DNA from 3 places in the Desulforamulus ruminis DSM 2154 genome. Region 3 is predicted to be linked to each of the others. Evidence: a T-box and tRNA genes for the amino acid it is inferred to sense, from the RefSeq annotation. Region 3 holds a T-box; the other regions hold tRNA genes.
What was found. A T-box is a leader RNA that pairs with one kind of tRNA and senses whether it is charged. The one in region 3 lies ahead of thrS (threonine--tRNA ligase), so its partner is inferred to be a tRNA-Thr.
Positions count from the first base shown of each region.

Region 1: it has a tRNA-Thr gene. The T-box ahead of thrS (threonine--tRNA ligase) is inferred to sense a tRNA for this amino acid. The anticodon was not compared.
Region 2: it has a tRNA-Thr gene. The T-box ahead of thrS (threonine--tRNA ligase) is inferred to sense a tRNA for this amino acid. The anticodon was not compared.

Region 1 covers NC_015589.1:655,700-663,229, reverse strand. The annotation lists gene DESRU_RS03225 (Na/Pi cotransporter family protein) at 86-1,750, shown strand; tRNA gene DESRU_RS03220 (tRNA-Thr) at 1,856-1,931, opposite strand; tRNA gene DESRU_RS03215 (tRNA-Val) at 1,937-2,012, opposite strand; gene DESRU_RS03210 (hypothetical protein) at 2,182-2,520, shown strand; tRNA gene DESRU_RS03205 (tRNA-Val) at 2,588-2,663, shown strand; tRNA gene DESRU_RS03200 (tRNA-Asp) at 2,670-2,746, shown strand; gene DESRU_RS19705 (DUF5050 domain-containing protein) at 3,062-4,648, shown strand; gene DESRU_RS03190 (pyridoxamine 5'-phosphate oxidase family protein) at 5,034-5,453, shown strand; gene DESRU_RS20705 (hypothetical protein) at 5,723-5,878, opposite strand; gene DESRU_RS20700 (hypothetical protein) at 6,203-6,361, shown strand; gene DESRU_RS03185 (stalk domain-containing protein) at 6,403-7,251, opposite strand; gene DESRU_RS03180 (methylated-DNA--[protein]-cysteine S-methyltransferase) at 7,425-7,530, opposite strand, start outside.
Region 2 covers NC_015589.1:280,092-287,621, forward strand. The annotation lists gene cysS (cysteine--tRNA ligase) at 1-1,181, shown strand, start outside; gene DESRU_RS01435 (Mini-ribonuclease 3) at 1,185-1,595, shown strand; gene thyX (FAD-dependent thymidylate synthase) at 1,807-2,556, shown strand; gene DESRU_RS01445 (hypothetical protein) at 2,563-2,727, shown strand; gene rlmB (23S rRNA (guanosine(2251)-2'-O)-methyltransferase RlmB) at 2,975-3,706, shown strand; gene DESRU_RS01455 (NYN domain-containing protein) at 3,715-4,227, shown strand; gene sigH (RNA polymerase sporulation sigma factor SigH) at 4,423-5,073, shown strand; tRNA gene DESRU_RS01465 (tRNA-Thr) at 5,272-5,347, shown strand; tRNA gene DESRU_RS01470 (tRNA-Tyr) at 5,357-5,442, shown strand; tRNA gene DESRU_RS01475 (tRNA-Met) at 5,518-5,593, shown strand; tRNA gene DESRU_RS01480 (tRNA-Thr) at 5,597-5,672, shown strand; tRNA gene DESRU_RS01485 (tRNA-Met) at 5,680-5,756, shown strand; gene tuf (elongation factor Tu) at 6,219-7,421, shown strand.
Region 3 covers NC_015589.1:2,517,685-2,525,214, reverse strand. The annotation lists gene DESRU_RS12575 (hypothetical protein) at 216-422, opposite strand; gene ytxC (putative sporulation protein YtxC) at 872-1,765, shown strand; gene DESRU_RS12560 (DUF445 domain-containing protein) at 1,892-2,533, shown strand; T-box leader at 2,572-2,792, shown strand; gene thrS (threonine--tRNA ligase) at 2,843-4,753, shown strand; ribosomal protein L20 leader region at 4,848-4,976, shown strand; gene infC (translation initiation factor IF-3) at 5,002-5,523, shown strand; gene rpmI (50S ribosomal protein L35) at 5,539-5,733, shown strand; gene rplT (50S ribosomal protein L20) at 5,775-6,131, shown strand; gene DESRU_RS12535 (TrkH family potassium uptake protein) at 6,271-7,530, shown strand, end outside.

The DNA.
Region 1 (7,530 bases), 1.9 Mb from region 3:
AAAGCTTGCACGAATTAATTATTTTACATATCCTTAATAAAATTAACATTTTTTTAACATTATTTTTTTCATTGGGGGCGGTCTTATGACTTGGCAAAATACGGTCTTCAGTATGATCGGCGGGGTAGGCTTTTTATTATACGGCATGTCCTTAATGAAAGATAATTTACAGAAAATAGCCGGTAAAAAATTTCGCGAAACAATTATTTATCTCACTAAAAACAGAGTTTCCGGGTTGGCCCTGGGTACGCTGATTACCTTGGTATTTCAAAGCAGCACCGCCACCACGGTGTTGCTCATCGGGTTAACCAGCGCTTCCATCATCAGTTTAAGAAACGCTTTGGCGGTTATTCTTGGGGCGGACATCGGCAGTACCGTCACCGCTCAACTCATTGCCTTGAAAGTAACGGAACTGTCCCTTCCCATCATTTGCATAGGCACTTTTTTATTTTTATGGTCCAAAACCAATCGCAGAAAACGCATGGCCCTGGCCATCATCGGCTTTGGCCTATTGTTCCTGGGCTTAAAAATTATGTCCGATACCATGTCCCCACTAAAAAACGACCCAAGCTTTAGTCAAATTTTAATACACATCAGCAATCATCCCTTGTTGGATATTGCCTTGGCAGCCCTCTTCACCTTTCTGATGTCCAGCAGCGCCGCCACCATTGGTATCATTATGCTTTTAGCCATGCAGCATATGATTGCTCTGCAGCCGGCCATTTATATGCTGCTCGGGGCAAACATCGGCACCAGCTTTACCCCCCTGCTGTCCAGTGTTGGATCATCCCGGGAGTCTCAACGGGTAGCCATCGCCCATTTTCTGTTTAAAATAACCGGGGTATTGCTTTTTTTCCCCTTCGTCAGCCAATTATCCAAACTGATTTCTTCTTTCACCGCTTCCCCCGGATTTCAGGTGGCCAATACCCATACCTTTTTTAATATTACCATGGCCATACTATTCTTACCCTTTATTCAGTACTTTGCCAAGGCTCTTGAAATCCTGGTCCCGGATAGAAAGGATGACCTTGACCAAGTGAAACCCAAGTACCTGGATGAAAATCTGTTGTCCAGCCCCGACCTGGCCATTGGCATGGCTACAAAAGAAATTATTCATATCTCCGATCATATCCAGGATATGGTTCAATCCATCTATCCCTTATTGCAATCCTTCAATCAGGATAAAGCGGATAAAATTCTGCAAAAGGAAGATAAAGTCGACCGGTTGTCTTTGGCCACCAACGACTATCTTACCAAATTATTAAGGCATCACTTAATCCAGGATGAATTTAACCGTGCCATGGGACTGATCCATATTGTACGGGAATATGAGTTTATCGGGGATGTGGTGGAAAGAAATATCATTGGTAAAGCGGAGAATATGACCATGAAAAACCTGGAATTTAATCCTATGGATCAAAAGGAAATGCTGCTCCTGCATCAAAAAACCGTTCAATTACTTCAGGTTGTGAATACGGCCGTTGCCACCAACAATTGCTATATGGCGGATAAGGCCAAGGAATCACAGGAAAACCTGGTTGATTTTCAATTCCGCCTGCAAATGAGCCATATCGCCCGTATGCAAAAAGATACAGAGGAGCAAGAATCCATTAGCCTTGTGCAAACGGATTTAATGAACTGTTATATAAAAATTAGCGAACACTTGAAAAACATTGCCATGACCTTGACCCACGAAATTCCCTGCACCTTGCAGGAAGCCGACAAATTGTTGGATTCTCCCGCCAAATAACCCTTTAAAACAGCTTGCTTAATTAATTTTCCGCTTAAAATGTAGCACTTGACAATGCTTAAAAATAAAAAAAGGTTTTGCTCAAGGCAAAACCGAAGAAAAATATGGAGCTGCTAACCGGGATTGAACCGGTGACCTTATCCTTACCAAGGATACGCTCTACCTACTGAGCTATAGCAGCCTGTCTGGTGGGCGATGACGGGATCGAACCGCCGACATCCTGCTTGTAAGGCAGGCGCTCTCCCAGCTGAGCTAATCGCCCGTAATAAAAAATATATTAGCAAAAAAGCATACGCAAGTCAATGCATGATCTCCTCCTCAAGTTTGCCAGTGGCACCCATTGTATATACTATCTTTATACTATGTTTATGGCCATTGTACAAAAGGGAGGAATTTTTTTGTCTTGCAGGGTATTGCCATTCCCTTCTCAAGTGAATGAAGTTTACACATCCATCTTTACCTTTCTCAAAACTAAGAACGGAAGGCAGCGGCAAATCATGTTGTTGAATATCCGTGCCCTACTGGATGAACACCACATTTCCCATTATAACTACGGTTCTTTTTCTGTACATTGCACAGCGGATAAAGACATCGCCTATATCTATGGTAAACAACGGGGATTCAACAAATATTGCCCCCAATGTAAATCTTATCTATACTCTGCCGACGGCCCTGTAACCATTCTCAGCATCATTGAAGGGATAAAAACGGACCGGGTTACCTACGGCTGCAACTGCGGGGCAATATTCTATAAATGGGAGAAAAAATAAATTTGAGTAAAAATAACATTGACTATCCGTTGTAATTTTGTTAATATAAGTCTTGCGAGTCACGTAAGGGCGATTAGCTCAGCTGGGAGAGCGCCTGCCTTACAAGCAGGATGTCGGCGGTTCGATCCCGTCATCGCCCACCATTTTTTGGAGCTGTGGTGTAGTGGCCTAACATGCCTGCCTGTCACGCAGGAGATCGCGGGTTCGACTCCCGTCAGCTCCGCCAGTTTTATCGAAAGATATCAAAGCAAGCCAGACAGTAAGATGTTTGGCTTGTTTTGTTTTTTAGAGATTGTGATGTATCACAAACCTGCTTCGTGGACTTTGATATTTTATTTCTTAATAAAAAAAGTAAAATCTCCTAAACGAGCCCGGAATCCAGTATAATTTGAAACTTAAGAAAAATGTTACGTTTTTTTACCAAAAGACATGGTCATTGAGTTAAAAGCGAAGAACTGATATTATGGCAGTGTGTAAAATCTCTATCAAAAGAAAAGGTAAATAGGGGGGTGATATTATAAAAGGAAAGACGAAAAAATTATTGGCACTTTTTGTAATCACAGTATTAGTTACAACAGGGCTGCCGGTATCGGTCTATGGAGCACAGACGGCAAAGACCGTCACCATCTCAGTGCCGACCTATCCTGTTACGGTCAATGGGGTCAAGATCGATCTTGGTAAGAGCAAATATCCCTTTATCGTGTACAACGATATCACATATTTCCCCATGACCTACAATGATTGCCGCGTCCTCGGACTGGAAACACAGTGGAAGGGCAATGCGGAGGGACTTGCCATTGAGAAAACAGACATCACCGCTGCGTATTTGCCGTATTCTTCGTCGACGACAAACAAGGGAAGCTACAAGGCGACAGTGGCGACCTTTCCGATTAAAGTCAACGGTAAGGTCGTGGACAACACTAAGCAACAATATCCGTTCCTGTCCTTCCGAGATATTACTTATTTTCCCATGACCTGGGAGTTTGCAGTCAATGAATTTGGCTGGGATTACAATTTCAGTCCTAAGGAAGGGCTCATCATCAAATCCGACAACCCCAAGCTTGAACAAACGAGCTTCGGCGGAAGCGACATATTGAAGGATGACGACGGGAAGATAAACAGCACTACGGTGACAAAAAAATATATCTACTATCAAGGGAAAAAAGGACAGATCATACAGGCGCTGCTGTCCGATCCCACAAAGACAAAAACAGTTTATCAGTTGCCCGTCAACGACGTATTATATTATGTCAGACTCTATGTTGAAAACGGAGAGGCACACCTGTTTTATCATACAGGCGGCGCAATAATGGGGTCAGACCACATCTTCAGGCTCAACGATGACGGCAGCACCACGGAACTACAAAACGGCTATAGCAAGGTCAAAACCTTTGGTGATAAAGTGTTTACCTACTGGACAGGACACGCGCCAGGTTCAGGCAACCTTTACAGGAAAATTGGCGAGGAATACATTCCGGTTGGAGATCAGGATTATCTCTATGGCTGGTCCTGGAAGGTGGAGCCTGACGGAAGAGGCGGCGGCGGATCGGATGATGTTGTTCTCGACGGAGAAAATCTCTATATCCTCGCCTTCAATATGAAGGAAGATGCGACAGAGAAGAACGGCATTTACAGAGTGAACATCAATACCAATGAAACGGTACGAATGAGCAGGCACGAAGCGATGGGCTTCCAGCAGGAAGGGGACTATCTGTATTACGTGAGTGAAGGCGCATTGTATCGGATTTCCATAAAAAATGGAAACGAAGAATTCGTTAAGCAGCTAACACAGCCGTCCGTCGAAATCCGGAGCTTTGCAGTTCTCAACGGAAAGGGCTACTGGGAGAATGCCGAAAATGGAAACCTTTACGATGATGACGGTAAAAACGTAAACGACGGGGCAGTGTTAGAAGGAATGAAAATTGCCGGTGATCAAAATGAATATCTGATTTGCACCTTTGAGGAAACGGAACTGTCAAAGTACCGGATTATGATTTTTGATAAGTCGGGTGCCGTGGTTTTTAAAACTTCGGACACCACGCGGATAGGCAGCATCGATATAACGGGAACGGCGGTAACCTTTGCCAATCGGACAACGGGAACGATTTGCAGTACCAAATTGAAGTAAGTTAAGGATTCGGAGGTTAAATAGACGGGCCAGCGAATGACCTGCATCTTTTTTGACCTAACTTTCCACATTGAACGACGGTTGATGTTTGGAAACATTCTTTCCGGAATGTCCAAACATCGGCCGTCGTTTTATATGTTCAGGCTCTTTTGTTCAAGCGAGCTTGAGCTTTTTTAGTTTTGTAGATAAGTTACGCAACACTATTCAAAATTATATTTGGAGGACCAAGGTCTATTATTATAAAAGACATAGTGTCTACCGATTACATGGAACATCAGGCTTTTGGCTTAAAAAGGAAAATATCTCGCAAAAAAGTATGTTATGTACGATTTAGTTATGAAATGATATATTTCTTATATCATTTCGTTACAAGGAGTGTATTAAAATGAGAGATGCAGAAAAAACAATAGGCAACATAATTGATAAACAGGGTATTGCTTTTATCAGTTCCGTAGATGACGAAGGCTTTCCTAATATGAAAGCCATGCTGCCTCCTCGCAAGAGAGAGGGTATTAAGGTTCTTTATTTTACTACCAACACTTCATCCATGAGAGCAGGACAGTATAGAAAAAATTCAAAATCAAGTGTATACTTCTGCGACAAAAGATTTTTTAGAGGTGTAATGTTAAAGGGAACCATGGAGGTCCTTGAAGATCATGCCTCTAAAGAAATGATTTGGCGTGAAGGAGATACCATATATTATCCATTAGGTGTAACAGACCCGGATTATTGTGTATTAAAATTTACAGCTTACTCCGGTAGATACTATAGTAATTTCAAATCAGAAAATTTTCTGATTGAATAACCCCCTGCCAATCAAGGAGCCGGGTATGGTCTCTGTCTTTACTTATTATGGACATTATTACCGGTTCTAAAAAACAAAAATGCCGCACATGATTTAATGTCAAGATTTAAAAGCTCATTAACCTACAAACATACCTCCTCCTTATGCCTGTCGCCCTTTGCCTCCGGGGCGACATTCTTTTTCCGGGGAGGAGAACCCTCCTGCCCCTTGAAGAATGTTTTTTAAATTCCTATAGAAAGTATAAAAACCCGGCGACCGGGTTTTTTCATTTACATACGGGTTGCAAAAATTACTGCTGTTATAAGTAACAAACCGCCGCTGAAGGCCAGTAAAATTTTTTTAAAACCATTATTGGCATTCTCTAATCTTTCCTGTCTAACCTTGTCCATGGATTTTCTATCCATGTTTCTTTTAATTTTGCGCATTTGCCGGATTCCCTCCTTCCGTAGTCGATTATACCATGAACCGATTAAAAGGAAATAAAAAAATTACAGTGAAATAATTCCTGATAACCCAGAACAAAACATTTAATATTTCTTATATGAACAAGGATTTTTATTACAGATCACGAAAATGCCTATAGCGGGGTGATAACCATGGGAAAAATTATTATTCTCCTTTTGATTGTCGGTTATATTATACTCTCAAGATGGTCCAAACGAAATAAATGGTAGTAAATACAATGGAATGCATAATTTCAACAGGATAAACCTTCTCCATTAAGATAAAATAATAATGGAGGGATTTATATGAAAAACTTTTCGCAAAGTACACACCATTCCTGGTGGGTTTTTCCCACAGCTTTTGCCTTTGGCCTGGGAATTGCAACCATGATGGGCGCTCCCATTGGCCGCCAGGTTTGTAAAACCTTTTTGTCCTGCAGGGAACAAAAGAATAATATCCAGTAAAACCAATGAAGGACCGGCCTTTGGCCGGTCCTTCATTGGTTTTACTCCTCAATTTGAATATCCTTTATAAGCAGCTTCCCTTCAGGGTCTTTTATTAGGGTGTAAACCCGGTTTACAAATTGTTCTGCATCTCCTTCTCCTCCCCACCACACAGGCAGTTTGGCCTCAATCCTGGCTTGGGTTCCGGCAAGTTCCACTACCGAAATTTCCTTTTGATAGTCCAGGGGAGTCACCCCGTCTCTAAAAAAGCCTATAAAAACATTTTCCCGGGAACCTGCCTGCCAAATTCTTTCGATATATTCCGGGGACCAGTAAGATCCCAAAAAATTTATCAATTCTTCTTTGCTGTTGATTTTAGGAGAGGGGGCAATGCTGCAGTGTTTTAGAAAATCCTGGTTATTATAATATTCTACACGCATCAATTGCCTGTCCGCAGCCAATAAGCTTCTTACTACGCCTTCCCTGGTCATTTCAACGGGTGAAAAGAAAGAGGCCAGCTCTAACTGGGCATCCCAGGTTCCCTGTGCTCCGGTTAATCTACAGATATCCTCCAGGGACATCATGGTGTGTCCGTAAATCAGTTGGGGTACGGCAGTCAAACTTACTTCCGCATCGTTTTTAACCACTGCAGGCTGCCATAGGAAGATCTGTATCTTGTTCGCAGACCTTTCCGCATAAACCACCCCTTCCTCCATGTCACAGGCTAAGCGCCAGCCCATTTCCTGTAAAATAGGTCGGATGGGAACCATCACCTTTTGCTCCAGTATCACCGGTTCTTCCTGGAAAGCCAACAACTGCCCGTCCAAGGCCAGGGCAGGAGCAGCACCGGCAGGAGACAAAGGAATCAGCAAAACGATGAACAACACAGCGGGTATTAAAATTCTAGGCACAATACCCCTCCTTTTAAAAAAACTTCCTCAGAAAAGTATATGCCTTTTGTTTGGTATTTATTACCATTTTATAAATTTTAATTGCTAAAACCTGAAGTTCCCTCGCCTCAGCACACCTCCGGCCCTTTAAAAATTTTATGGCCGGCACCTAAAATAGCCGGGCTTATGCACGGCTATTTTTGATAGGAGATTTTTTCTAATTGTAAAAGTTTTTCCTTCCAGGCTAAACCACAGCCAAACCCGCCCAGGCCATGACCATAGGCCAGCACCCGGTGGCAG
Region 2 (7,530 bases), 1.7 Mb from region 3:
AATTCTTTGTGGATGGCGACGCGTTGAATGTACTCCGGGCGGACCGGTATCCGAAGGTTTCCGAACATATTAAAGAAATTATCAACTTAATCAAGCTGCTTCAGGAGCGGGGCCATGCCTATGAGGTGGAGGGGGACGTTTATTTTTCTGTGCGTAGTTTTCCCGGCTACGGCAAATTGTCCGGACGAAGTCTGGAAGATATGCAGGCGGGAGCCAGGGTTGAAGTGGATCCCAGGAAAAAGGACCCCATGGATTTTGCCCTGTGGAAAGCGGCTAAACCGGAAGAACCCAGCTGGCAAAGCCCCTGGGGCAACGGACGCCCCGGCTGGCATATTGAATGCTCGGCCATGGCCGGAAAATATCTTGGCAGCGGATTTGATATCCATGGCGGGGGGTTTGATTTAATCTTTCCCCATCATGAAAATGAAATCGCCCAGTCCGAGGCTGCCTGTAAACAACCCTTTGCCCGCTATTGGATGCACAACGGATTTATCACTGTGAATCAGGAGAAAATGTCTAAATCCCTGGGGAATTTCTTCTTGGTCAGGGAGATTTTAGATAAGTTCCCCCCGGATGTGATCAGGTGGTTTTTGCTTTCAACCCATTATCGCAGTCCTCTGGATTTTGATGATGAGAAGCTGGCGGTGGCCGGACGCGGGCTTGAACGAATTAAAACCGCCCTCCGCCTTCTTTATGAAGCCATGGAACGGCCTGCTTCCGGTGAAGAAGAGGCCGGCGCAGGAAGCTCCTTTCACGAGAAGCTGACCCTGCTGCGGCTGGAATTTGAAAAAGCCATGGATGACGATTTCAATACCGCCCTGGCGATCTCGGTATTTTTTGAATTAGCCAAAGAAATTAATATTTTGGTGAACGGAATGGGCGATAAAATTTCCCCGGAAGCCGTGCTGGCCATGGAGCAGGCCCATGATTTGGTGAAAGAGTTTAACCGGGTTTTAGGAGTATTGAAAGAAGATCCGGTCAGCGGCAAATTAGTCCTGGAAACTTCCGGCGAGGATGACGGATTGACCGAAGGACTGGTGCAACTGATTATTAAAATCAGGCAGGAGGCCCGCAGTAAAAAGGACTGGTCCACTGCAGACACCATTCGCGACGGTTTAAAGGAACTGGGGATTATCCTGGAAGACACTCCCCAGGGAGTTCGTTGGAAAAAGCAGGTGTAGGATTTGGATAACCAATCTTTAGAACCCCGGGGGATAAAGCCCGAAGAGAGTCCAAGCCTGGTGCTGGCTTATATTGGGGATGCGGTTTATGAACTGGCGGTCAGGGAATATTTAGTACAGCGGGGCATGGTTAAAGTGAACCAACTGCACCGGACGGCCGTGAAGTATGTGCGTGCCGGGGCCCAGGCCAAGGCGTTGTTTTCTCTGGAGGATAAACTTTCCGAAGAAGAAATGGCTGTGGTGCGCCGGGGCAGAAATGCCAAGTCGGGAACTCCGCCCAAGGGGGCCTGTGTGCTGGAATACCGCCATGCCACAGCCCTGGAAGCCCTGATCGGATATTTATATTTTAAAGAACGTCATGAGAGAGTTCGGGAAATCATCAGCATGGCTGTGAATGAAATAAGCCGTCAGTAGCTAAAGGGTACTCTAGTTGCTGGACTTAAGGGTAATAGCTCATAGGTCCAGTTGGTAGCCTTGCGGGTAATACTTTAGGGTCCTGTTGTTTGTAATGGTAACCAAGACCAAGGGCACAACCGATAAGACGAACAACAGGACCCTAAAGACAGCCTATGAGTCTAGCAACAAGATCCGAAGAATGCCTATTAGGTTAGAGGGAGAGAGTTATGTGGCCAAAGCAACATTGAAAGTTCGATTATTACAGCATACACCGGAACCGGAGAAACTGGTGGCCATGGCTGCCAGGCTGTGCTATTCACCTTCCGGCATTGATGATCTGGCAGAGGATGTCATCCATTCGGATCAGCAGCAATTTATTAAAAAACTGATGGATATGGGACATTATACCACCATTGAGCATATTTCCTTTACCTTTGGTGTTGAAGGAGTATCCAGGAGTCTACTGGCCCAGCTCACCCGGCACCGCATCGCCAGCTTCAGTGTGCAGTCCCAGCGTTATGTAGGTGAAACGCGAGCGCAGAATAAACAGGGAATTTTTGATTATATTATTCCGGAGACCATTCTTCAACTGGGACCGGAAGCTGTGGCGGAGTTTGAAAGTCAAATGACCCGGATTCAAGCCTGGTATGACGGTTGGGTGCAGAAGCTGGGCGGGGGCAGGGTTGCTTATGAGGATGCCCGTTTTGTACTGCCCAATGCTGCGGAAACCAAGCTGGTGGTAACCATGAATGCCCGGGAATTGCGTCACTTTTTTGATTTGCGTTGTTGCAATCGAGCGCAGTGGGAAATTCGCAATCTGGCGGAGCAAATGCTGAAGCTGGTAAAAGAAGCGGCTCCCACTATTTTCAGGGACGCCGGCCCCAGTTGTTTATCCGGTCCCTGCCCGGAAGGAAAGCTTAGCTGTGGTAAAATGCCTGAGGTCCGTAAAAAGTTCGGGATGATAAAATCCGGAGAGTGATCCTATATGAATCTTCCTTTGGTGATTTTAACCCTTTGGGGAGTCGCCCTTATTTTAGGGGTTACGGGAGTGTTTATCCGCAAAAGACTTCTTATTTTCCTGGGCATGGCTGCTGCTGTGGCCGGGGTTATTGCAACCTTTTATTTAAAGTATCTGGTGTCCAAGCTGTAGGCTAGGGATATTTAGCCTTATGCTGCATTTCTGTTAGGTCCTGTGGTTAGCCTAACAGGCATTCCTTAGGGGTCTCGTTGTTAGTGTGAATGCACTTCTTTTAGAACCCAAGCCTAAGGAATGCTTAAATACGAACAACAAGACCCTAAAACAAAACAGTATAAGTCAGGACCCCGGGGAATTTCAGCATAAGGCTAATAACGGGACCTCAGAGAAAGGCAGTATAAGACTAGCAGGAGGCGATCTGGTGAGCGAAATCATTGCCGGGCGCAACCCGGTTCGTGAAGCACTTCGGGCAGGGCGTCCCATCAATAAGGTGATTATGGCCAAAGGAACCCCTTCCGGACCTTTGGGAGAAATTACTAGGATGGTCCGGGAAGCAGGCATTCCCATCCAAACGGTTGACCGGGCGTACCTGGATAAATTACAAACCGGCGTACCTCACCAGGGTATTGTCGCTTATGCTGCGGCCAAGCAGTATGTGGAAGTGGAGGATATTCTGAGTGCTGCCCGGTCAAAGGGTCAGGAGCCCTTTATGGTGATGCTGGATGAAATAAACGATCCTCATAACCTGGGGGCGATTCTGCGTACCTGTGATGCGGCCGGTGTGCACGGGGTAATCATCCCTCAGCGCAGATCCGTCGCTTTAACGGCAACGGTGGCCAAAGCTTCCGCAGGAGCGGTGGAGTATGTACCGGTGGCTCGGGTAACCAATCTGGATCAAACCATTCGTTCGTTAAAGGAGCAAGGGCTTTGGGTTGTGGGGGCGGAGATGGACGGCCCGGACCTGTTTTGGCAGGCTAAATTAACCGGTCCTCTGCTGCTGGTGATTGGCGGGGAAGGAAAGGGACTGGGCAGATTGCTTAAGGAAAGATGCGATATGCTGGTCCGTCTGCCCATGCTGGGACAAGTAGGCTCCTTAAATGCCTCGGTGGCAGCTGCATTATTGGTGTATGAGGTCGTACGCCAGAGAGGGTAGGTTTGTCCGTGCAAGATTTTTATGTAGTGGATGGATATAATGTTATTCACGCCTGGCCGGATTTTGAAGGAATCAAAGCCGGCGGGCTGGACCATTGCAGGGATAGACTGATTGACATCCTAGCCAATTTTGCTGCCTTCAGCGGAGCCCGGGTGAAAGTGATTTTCGATGCCCACTTGGTTAAAAGCGGCATTGAGCATGCGGAGTTTATTCATGGCGTTGAGGTGTTTTACACCCAAGAGGGAGAAACCGCTGACTCGTTGATTGAAAGATTGGTGGGGGATTTGGGCAAGCTGGGAACCGTCTATGTGGTAACCTCCGATTGGGATGAACAAAGAATTATTTTTGGCCGCGGGGCTTTTCGGGTAACACCGAAAGAGTTTAGAGAGCAAATCGTACAGATAAATCGACAGCAACAGGAGAATTATAACAAAGAAAATCCCACAGAAGGCTATCTGGAGGACAAATTGCCTCGAGAAATCAGGATAATTATGGAAAAATGGCGTCGCGGGAAGAACTGATGCCTGTCCGGGTTGGACTTTTTTTACCTTGACGAGTCTTTTTAACATAAGATATAATGATTCATGGAACTCTCTAAGAACGTTCTTTTTTTAAATAATTAACTATTTAACCAATGGGTAAACAGACCCCGGTGATATTAACGGATATGTCGTTTTTCTTTTTTGTAGTTGCTTAGTGATAAAGAAGCGGGGGCGATGGATTTGAATTCAAATGCACAAAGGGAAGTTTCCGGAGGCTACCAGGTAATGGTTGATGAAGATGTCGTCGAGTTTGCTCGTGAAGGTGACGATGCGGCCCTGGAGTACTTGATTAACAAGTATAAAAACTTTGTGCGTGCCAAAGCCCGCTCGTATTTTCTGATCGGCGCAGATAGAGAAGATATTATCCAGGAAGGCATGATCGGTTTATATAAAGCCATTCGTGATTTTAGAATGGACAAATTATCTTCCTTCCGGGCTTTTGCGGAACTATGTATCACCCGGCAAATCATTACCGCCATCAAAACCGCCACCCGGCAAAAGCATATCCCTTTAAATTCTTATGTCTCATTAAACAAACCCATTTACGACGAGGATTCGGATCGTACCCTGCTGGATGTAATCTCCGGTTCTAAAATTACCGACCCTGAGGAACTGATTATCAGCAGGGAAGAATTTGACGACATTGAAGAAAAAATGGGTGAAATTCTAAGCTCCCTGGAATGGAAAGTTTTAATGTCCTACCTGGAAGGGAAGTCCTACCAGGAAATTGCCGAAGATCTGAAGCGCCATGTCAAGTCCATTGATAATGCGCTGCAAAGGGTCAAACGAAAGCTTGAGAGATACCTGGAAAAACGAGAAGTATAATCTGCCAGCCAACCCCGGGACCCCCGGGGTTATTTTAATGCCAATAATTCTACAAGGGCATATTATTTACCTTTATTTAATATAAAAAATTTAAAGTTAAAAATCTGTAACATTTCCAGACAATACTTTTGGTGAATGGTTGACAGTAACATGCTTATCTGTTATTATATCTCTTGCGCGGTTTGATCCGAATTCTGTGCCGACGTAGCTCAATTGGTAGAGCAGCTGACTTGTAATCAGCAGGTTGCGGGTTCGAGTCCCATCGTCGGCTCCATTTATATACGGAGGGATTCCCGAGCGGCCAAAGGGAGCAGACTGTAAATCTGCCGTCTGACGACTTCGAAGGTTCGAATCCTTCTCCCTCCACCAGTTCACCCCTTCGCAGGCGGAATAATATTTTAGTTGCTCATGAACTTTTGCCTGTGATATAATATTTTATGTTGACGCGGGATAGAGCAGTTGGTAGCTCGTCGGGCTCATAACCCGAAGGTCGGGGGTTCAAGTCCCCCTCCCGCAACCAAATGCTGCTATAGCTCAGTAGGTAGAGCGTATCCTTGGTAAGGATAAGGTCACCGGTTCAATCCCGGTTAGCAGCTCCAAAATTTTGGCGGCGTAGCTCAGTTGGTCAGAGCACTCGGTTCATACCCGTGGGGTCACTGGTTCAAATCCAGTCGCCGCTACCAAACAGCATCCAGTCCGAGGGGACTGGTTTTTTTGTATTTAGCCACTGCAGCCTAATACTGCATTGCTTTGAGGCTCTGTTGTTTGCCTTATACTGAAATTATCCGGGGCCCTGTTGCTAGTAGCCTTATACTGTTTTTCTCTAAGGTCTTGTTGTTCGTATTTAAGTATTTCCTTTGGGCTTGGGTTCTAAAAGAAAGTGCATTCATACTACGTAACAACGAGACCTCCAAGGAATGCCCGTCAGGCTAACAACAGGACCAAGGAGAAATGCGGCATAAGGCTAAAGCCAACAACGGAACTAAGAAGAAAATCCCCAATAAAAGCAGGATTTTTCCATTTCTTATCGAATCGTTCCTATGAATTGTTGACAGGTATAGAATTGGCATCAATGTGAAATAACTGTAGGGAATGACGGCTATTTTTAGCAAACCTTGAAATTGATGGAGGAGGAGAAATTTTCCATGGCTAAGGCAAAATTTGAACGGAATAAACCCCACGTAAACATTGGAACCATCGGTCACGTTGACCACGGCAAAACCACCCTGACCGCAGCAATTACCGTGGTGCTGTCCACCGCCGGCGGCGCATCCGTAAAACGTTACGACGAAATTGACAACGCACCGGAAGAACGTGAACGGGGTATTACCATTAACACCGCCCACGTTGAATACGAAACCGGCAACCGTCACTATGCCCACGTGGACTGCCCGGGCCACGCCGACTATGTTAAGAACATGATCACCGGAGCAGCCCAGATGGACGGAGCGATTCTGGTAGTATCCGCCGCAGACGGCCCGATGCCCCAGACCCGTGAGCACATCCTGCTGTCCCGTCAGGTAGGGGTTCCCTATATCGTAGTCTTCCTGAACAAATCCGACATGGTGGACGACGCGGAACTGCTGGAACTGGTAGACATGGAAGTAAGAGAACTGCTGAACTCCTACGAGTTCCCCGGGGACGACACACCCATCGTGGCAGGTTCCGGATTAAAAGCATTGGAATGCGGATGCGGCAAACGGGAGTGCGAATGGTGCGGCAAAGTGTGGGAACTGATGGATAATGTAGATGCTTACATTCCCACCCCTGAACGTGCCGTGGATAAGCCGTTCCTGATGCCGGTGGAAGACGTGTTCTCCATTACCGGACGTGGTACGGTAGCCACCGGCCGTGTAGAACGGGGTCAAGTAAAAGTACAGGATGAAATTGAAATCGTAGGACTGAGCGACAAACCTCGGAAGACGGTAGTAACGGGCGTGGAAATGTTCCGGAAACTGCTGGATTATGCTCAGGCCGGTGATAATATTGGAGCGCTGCTGCGTGGTGTAGACCGCAAAGAAATCGAGCGTGGCCAGGTATTGGCGAAGCCCGGCAGCATCAAACCGCACACCAAATTCAGTGCGGAAGTGTATGTGCTGACCAAAGAAGAAGGTGGACGTCACACCCCGTTCTTTAACGGCTATCGTCCACAGTTCTACTTCCGTACCACGGATGTGACGGGTATCGTAACCCTGCCGGAAGGCGTGGAAATGGTAATGCCCGGAGATAACATCAAAGTGGACATCGACCTGATTACCCCCATCGCCATTGAAGAAGGACTGCGCTTTGCCATTCGTGAAGGCGGACGTACCGTAGGCGCCGGCGTGGTAACCGGTATCCGGGAGTAATTTTAACTTAGTGTTCCGCTTGGCGGGTTTAATTGCAAAAGGGTAGAGATTTGACCAGGGGGTGAGTTTTCAGCTTGCCCCCTTTTTATATGATGACACCAAGTCAATA
Region 3 (7,530 bases):
AGAATATTGCTCCTTATAGGCGAACAGGTTAAAAACGGTGATCCCTTATTGACCGAAGCGGCGGCAGGACATTATAATGCAGGTAATAGCTTGTCTGGGGAGGGTTCTGTTTGGACATTAAATTTTGGATTGGTATGGGATTTTTACTGGTGGCTGCCTTGATTTACGTTTGTAAAGTTGCCTAAAACCCTCCGGTTGAGTGCCGGAGGGTTTTCTTATTCCACCTTGTTCAAACCGACAATCTCTTTTAAATCATTTACTACCGGTGTAATTTGTTCGGACAAACTTTCTAATTTAACCAGTAAGCTTTGAATTTTTTCTATTTTAACTTCTGCTTTTTGGATTACGGCTTTGGCATCAAAACGAAAGGGAAATCTTCCCCGTGCAATTCTTCCTCGTGCAATTTTAATCTGTTTTTCCAACCGGAGGATTTCCTCATGACATTGTTGTTTTAATTCTTCAAGCTCAGTATACATAAAATACAGCACACTCCTTTTTTCCATAGTATTGTACGGAGTGCTGATTGGTGTTGGTTTTACCCAATAAAAATGGTGTTTGCTTATCTGAAAGTTTGCAAAAATGAATATCTTTAAGGGCCCCGGTTAATATACTGTTTTTAAAAAGGCTGGAAGCCAAAAGGAGGAGAAAAACAATTCTTTTATATAGCCCCATGCTTTTCATTTTTTTAAGAAATTATCTACATTAACCCCATTGTCAGGGTCATGCTTTAATTTTTACATGGGATAGCAACATGGTTTTTTGCTTATACTGCAAGTAGAGTGAGATAAGTTGAATTTTTCGTCATATTAGCCCCAGTATACAAAAATTTTGGCTCTCATATACTATAGCAGGGGAAGGGGTGATATGGGAGATGAATCAATGTCTCTCAATAGGTGCCACCCAGCATATTGATTTATTGAAGGCTCGGCTTGGCAGAGAATTACATCTTGCTGAGGGTGATTATATTCGGGTAAATCTAAAAGAAAAGCCTGCAGGCAATATCACATTTCTCTCTTGTGACTTCAATGGAACTTTGCGGGGAGGGCGACAGTCCAATGACGAACTTTTATTCCGGCATTTTGTGGCGGATATTATATCCGATATCATCTTAAATCATTGGGAGAAAGCCATTGTGGCTGAAATTGTCCGGGAAAATTACTATTATTTTAACGATGAAGAGAAGAAGATTATTTCCCAATATTCCAGCAACTATATTAATGGTGAAAAAATGCTCCATGGCCAAATGGACCGGTTGGATCGAAAAAGTTTTATTATCCGGCGACTGGTAGAATTCCTGAGACAAAACGATAGTATCGTCATCGACGGCTTTATCCGCTTTAGATTAAAGGAATACATTAACGATCTGAAAGAAGCCGTTGACCAGGCCGTTGACGACTTCTTAATGGAAAGAGAATACCGGGAGTTCATTCAACTGTTAAAATATTTTGTCGAGATTCAGGATCCCAAAGTAGAATTGGTCAATGTCCTGGTGAATGCTCAGGGGGCCTATAAGCTTTACGACGAAAAACATAATGCCATCAGCAGTGAGTTTCTGGAAGGCTATATCCTGGATGTCATTGATAACGAGATCAATTACGAGGATCTGCTTATCAGTGCTTTAATCACCATCGCCCCTAATAAAATAGTTTTCCATGGCACCTCGCCCAATAAACCGGACAACACCCTGGAAACCATAAAGCATGTTTTTACAGGCCGGGTATTGGAATGCAGCGGCTGCAAATTATGCCAAAACCAGCAGCAGTAACGGTGTTAAACCGGCTCTAGATTGAAAATAAACAACGGAATTTTTTTTGAAAGGCTTCCGGTTCAGATACGGAAGCCTTCTTACATTCTGTTTTATTGCACCTCAATAAACAATCTGGTATAGTTAATGACATTGATTGATAAAGTGGAGGTGAAGCAATTGGATTGGTGGGCTGCCTTATCGATACCGGTCATCAGTGCCTTCATTGGATGGATCACCAATTTAATTGCCGTTAAAGCAATTTTTAAACCCTATGAGCCTTTGCGAATTCCCGGTCTTCCCTGGGGCATTCAAGGCGTTGTGCCCAAAAGGAGAGCCGAACTGGCGAAAAGCATCGGAGAAATTGTTGAACAGGAATTGGTGAAGGTTGACGATCTCCTGCAGCAAATGAAGTCTCCGGAAATACTGGACCGCATAACCCATTCAGCCAATGAGTCAATTCGTTGTATGATTATTGAGCGCATTCCCTCCTGGGTGCCCAATACCGTAAGAGGGGTTATTCTTGAAATGATGGGGGACATGCTGGATAAGCAAATGCCTCAGGTGGTACGCCAAATCATGGAAGAGTCCGGCGGGGGTGCTCTCGGGGAGAAAATAAAGCTGGCCCAATTGGTGGAAGAACGGCTGAATGCCTACGATATCAAACAGATTGAAGCGTTGATTTTAAAGGTTGCCTCCAGGGAATTAAAACATATCGAGCTGCTGGGCGGTGTACTGGGTTTTATCATTGGCTTGGTCCAGGTGGCCATTGTTTACCTGTCAACTTGACTTTTTTGAATCCGTTCACTATAATGAAAAATAATTTATATTTGGCTATGAAGGGGAAAAGTAAGCCGGTACGATCGTTCAGAGAGGGAGAGCCATAGGCTGTAAGCTCTTCCCGGTACAGCAGGCTGAAAGACCACCCCGGAGCTGTTTGCTGAAAATCAAGTAAGCAAACCGGATGACACCGTTATCGTCCTTGAAGGTGGGAGAATTGGATTTTCTCCAACCAGGGTGGAACCGCGGATATGAACCCGTCCCTGTATTGATCAGGGACGGGTTTTTAGTATTTTTAAGCCGAAAGGAGATAGAACCATGGTAAAGATTACCTTAAAAGATGGCTCTGTTAGAGAATACCCGGCGGGTACGACGGTTTTAGAGATGGCAAAAAGTATCAGCCAGGGACTGGCCCGGGAAGTTTTGGCCGGGAAGGTGAATGGCAGGCTGGTGGACCTCAATTATCCCCTGGAAGAGGACGCGGCCTTGGAACTGCTGACCTTTAACGACCCGGAAGGGCAGAATATCTACCGGCACAGCACCGCCCACGTCATGGCCCAGGCGGTAAAACGACTGTTTCCGGAGGCCAAATTGGCCATTGGACCGGCCATTCAGGACGGCTTCTACTATGATTTTGATGTAGCCACGCCCTTTACTCCGGCCCAGTTGGAGCAAATTGAGGGGGAAATGAATAAAATTATTAAGGAAGACATCCCCTTTGAACGGGTACAGATTTCCCGGGCGGAGGCGCTGGAACGCTTTAATAAAAGCGGGGAAATTTACAAAGTGGAACTGGTCAATGACCTGCCGGAGGACGCCGTCATTTCCTGCTATCATCAGGGAGACTTTGTGGATCTCTGTGCAGGACCTCATGTACCTTCCACCGGTCGTTTGAAAAGCGTAAAGCTGATGAATCTTGCCGGGGCTTACTGGCGCGGCAGCGAGAAAAATAAAATGCTGCAGCGCATCTATGGCACCTCTTTCCCCAAAAAATCCCTTCTGGACGAGCATTTGTTCCGCCTGGAGGAAGCCAAACGCAGAGATCACCGGAAGCTGGGGCAGGAGCTGGAGCTTTTCAGCATTCAGGAGGAAGGACCCGGGTTTCCCTTCTTTCATCCCAAGGGGATGGTTTTGCGCAATGAGCTGGAGAATTTTTGGCGGCTGCAGCACAAGCGCCGCGGTTACCAGGAAATTCGCACCCCCATTATTCTGAACCGGGAATTGTGGGAACAATCCGGGCACTGGGATCACTATAAGGAAAACATGTATTTCACCAAAATCGATGATGGGGATTACGCCGTTAAGCCCATGAACTGCCCGGGAAGCATTCTGGTCTATAAGGCAAAAATGCACAGCTACCGGGATTTACCCCTGCGCTGGTGTGAATTGGGCCTGGTGCATCGTCATGAGCTCTCCGGTGTGCTGCACGGTTTAATGCGGGTACGCTGCTTTACCCAGGACGACGCTCATATCTTTATGCTGCCCAGTCAAATCAAGGATGAGATCATAGGGGTTATTGATCTGTTTGAAGATTTTTATAAGACCTTTGGCCTTGGCTACAGTGTGGAATTATCCACCCGCCCGGAAAAATCCATGGGTTCCGACGAGGATTGGGAACTGGCCACCAATTCCCTGCGGCAGGCCCTGGAGAGCCAAGAGCTGCCTTATAAAGTCAATGAGGGAGACGGCGCTTTTTACGGCCCCAAAATTGACTTCCATCTGACCGACAGCCTTGGACGGACCTGGCAGTGCGGGACCATTCAACTGGATTTCCAAATGCCCGAAAGGTTTGATCTTACTTATGTGGGTGAGGACGGGCAGAAGCACCGGCCGGTGATGATTCACCGGGTGGTCTTCGGCAGCATCGAAAGGTTCATTGGCGTTTTGACCGAACATTTTGCGGGGGCTTTTCCGGTTTGGCTGGCGCCGGTGCAGGTGAAAGTAATGCCCATTACCGAAAGGCAGCATCCGTATGCCGGAGAAGTGCTTAAGCGGCTGGAAGCCCTGGATATCCGGGCGGAACTGGACGCCCGCAATGAAAAGATCAACTACAAAATCAGAGAGGCCCAGACCCAAAAAGTACCCTATATGCTGGTGATTGGCGACCGGGAAATGGACAACAAGGCGGTGGCGGTTCGCCAGAGAGGCAAAGGCGATACCGGGGCGGTGGCCCTGGAGGAATTCATCAAGACCATTCAAAAGGACATTGAAAATAAAACGATTTTCTAAAAAACAAAGCCTGCGCTACCAAGCAAAGCTTAAACAGACAAATTGTTGACTGAGCAGGCAAAGTATGGTACAATGACAACGTTGTAAAATTATATAACTTAAGCAGAAGCATCCGCTTCTCACCTTACGCCCAAGGCTAGTAGGGTTCGATAGTATACAATAAGCTGTCTTATTGTAGTGTGTCTGATTTTTAGCGGGTGTATGCCCGCTTTTATTATTGCACAAAAAAACTCTGGAGGTGATTTGGTATTTCCAAAGATCAGCGCATCAATGAAGAAATTCGGGCCCGGGAAGTTCGGGTGGTAGATGCCGATAATAACCAGCTTGGGATTATGCCTGCCAAAGAGGCCCTTCGTCTGGCCGAGGAACGGCAACTGGACCTGGTTGAAGTTGCACCTATGGCGAAACCGCCGGTTTGCCGTATTATGGATTTTGGCAAGTTTAAATACGAGCAAAGCAAGCGTGAAAAGGAAGCCAAGAAAAAGCAGCGCATTATTCAGGTAAAAGAAGTGAAGCTCCGTCCCCGCATTGAAGACCACGACTATCAAGTCAAGGCTAAAAATGCCGAACGTTTCTTAAAAGACGGGGATAAAGTAAAAGTTACTATTATGTTCCGGGGCCGGGAAATCGTTCATACCCAATTAGGACATAAACTACTCATTCGACTTGCTGAGGACTTAAAAGATCTTTGTACCGTTGAAAGACAGCCGAAGCTTGAGGGGAAAAATATGATTATGATCTTAGCACCTAAAAATGAGAAACAGGACTAGAAAGGAGTTGCCCTAATGCCTAAAATTAAAACCCACCGCGGGGCTGCTAAAAGATTTAAAAAGACTGCCACCGGTAAAATCCGTGGCTGGCATGCCTTCCACAGCCATATCCTTGGTAAGAAAACAGCCAAGCGCAAACGGACTCTGCGTAAATCCTTAATCATCAGCGAAGCGGATGCCGGTCGTCTGCGCAGATTGTTGCCCTATTAATCCCTAGTATCGATTTGTTCACATAGAAGGAGGTAATCATCATGCCACGGGCTAAAAGCAGTGTGGTTTCCCGTAATCGACATAGAAAAATTTTAAAGCTGGCCAAGGGCTACAGAGGTTCCCGCAGCAAGCTGTTCAGAGTAGCCAATCAGGCGGTTATGAAAGCCCTGTTTTATGCTTACAGGGATCGCCGCCAGAAAAAACGCGATTTCCGCAAACTTTGGATCGCTCGTATCAATGCCGCCACCCGTATGAATGGATTGTCCTACAGCCGTTTTATCAACGGACTGAAAAAAGCCGGTGTGGAGGTCAACCGTAAAATGCTGGCGGATCTGGCCGTTCATGACGCTCAGGCCTTTAGCCAGTTGGTGCAGGTGGCTAAGCAAAACCTGGCCTAACAGCGGGTATAAAATAAGTTTATGGTTTTAAACTAAAGCATGGTTCAAAGGACCATGCTTTTTCTATTTTACCCCTAGCAAAATCTTTGGGATTTGCTATAATTTATCCGTTGATAAAAGTGGAAGAAGGCGAGAGTCGTTGCAAATAATAACCGGGTTTTTTCGTCATCCGCCGCGGGTGCTGGTTGCAGGGTTTGCCCTTGTTATACTGACCGGTGCTTTATTGCTGAGCCTGCCCCTTGCTTCGGCCTCCGGACAGCCCACAGATTTTCTCACGGCCCTTTTCACGGCCACCTCCGCCGTGTGTGTAACCGGGCTGGTAGTGGTGGATACCGGAACCTACTGGAGCAGTTTCGGGCATCTGGTGATTATTGCACTGATCCAGGTGGGCGGTCTGGGCTTTGTGGTTATGGCGGTATTGTTCTGGCTGCTGATGGGACGCCGGGTCACCTTCCGGGAACGCCTGCTGATTCAAGAATCCCTTAACGTCATTGATCTCAGCGGCCTGGTACGGCTGGTGAAAAAGATTATCCTATTGACCTTTTCAATCCAGGCGGTTATTGCCCTTTTGCTGATGCTGCGCTGGGTACCCGAACTGGGCTTAGGGAAGGGCATATGGTTTGGGCTTTTTCATGGAATTTCTGCCTTTAATAACGCGGGCTTTGACCTGTTTGGCCAGTTTCGCAGTCTGACGGGATATGTCAACGACCCCATTGTAAATATTGCCATCGGTGTGGCGATTATTCTGGGGAGCATCGGTTTTACTGTAATCTTTGATCTGCTCAATTTTCGCAAAAGAAGGAGACTATCCCTTCATACTAAGTTTACTCTGGTGATGACAGCTTTGCTGCTGCTGGTTGGAGTAGGGATTATCTTTCTTTTGGAATTGAACAACACCCTGGCTTCCTTAAGTCCCGGCGGAAAATTGCTGGCTAGCTGGTTTCAGTCCGTCAGTCCCCGCACGGCGGGGTATAATACCCTGGATATAGCCGCCCTCCGTCCGGCAACCTTATTTTTTCTGATCATCATGATGTTTATTGGGGGGTCTCCGGGTTCCACCGCAGGCGGTATCAAGACAACCACCTTTGGCATGCTGGGATTGACGGTTCTTTCCCTGGCCAGAGGAAAAGAAGATGCTGAGCTGTTTGGCCGGAGAATTCCCAAAGACCAGATCTATAAAGGATTGGGCATCTTGTTGATTGCCATTAGCTGGATTGTTTTTGCAACCTTGCTGCTGAGTATTTCTGAAAAGGCGGATTTCCTGGTGGTCATGTTTGAAGTGGTTTCCGCCTATGGTACGGCAGGGTTATCTGCAGGGTTAACTCCGGAATTATCTCCCTTTGGACAAGTTATTATTATATTCACCATGTTTTTGGGACGCCTGGGCCCTCTGACCATT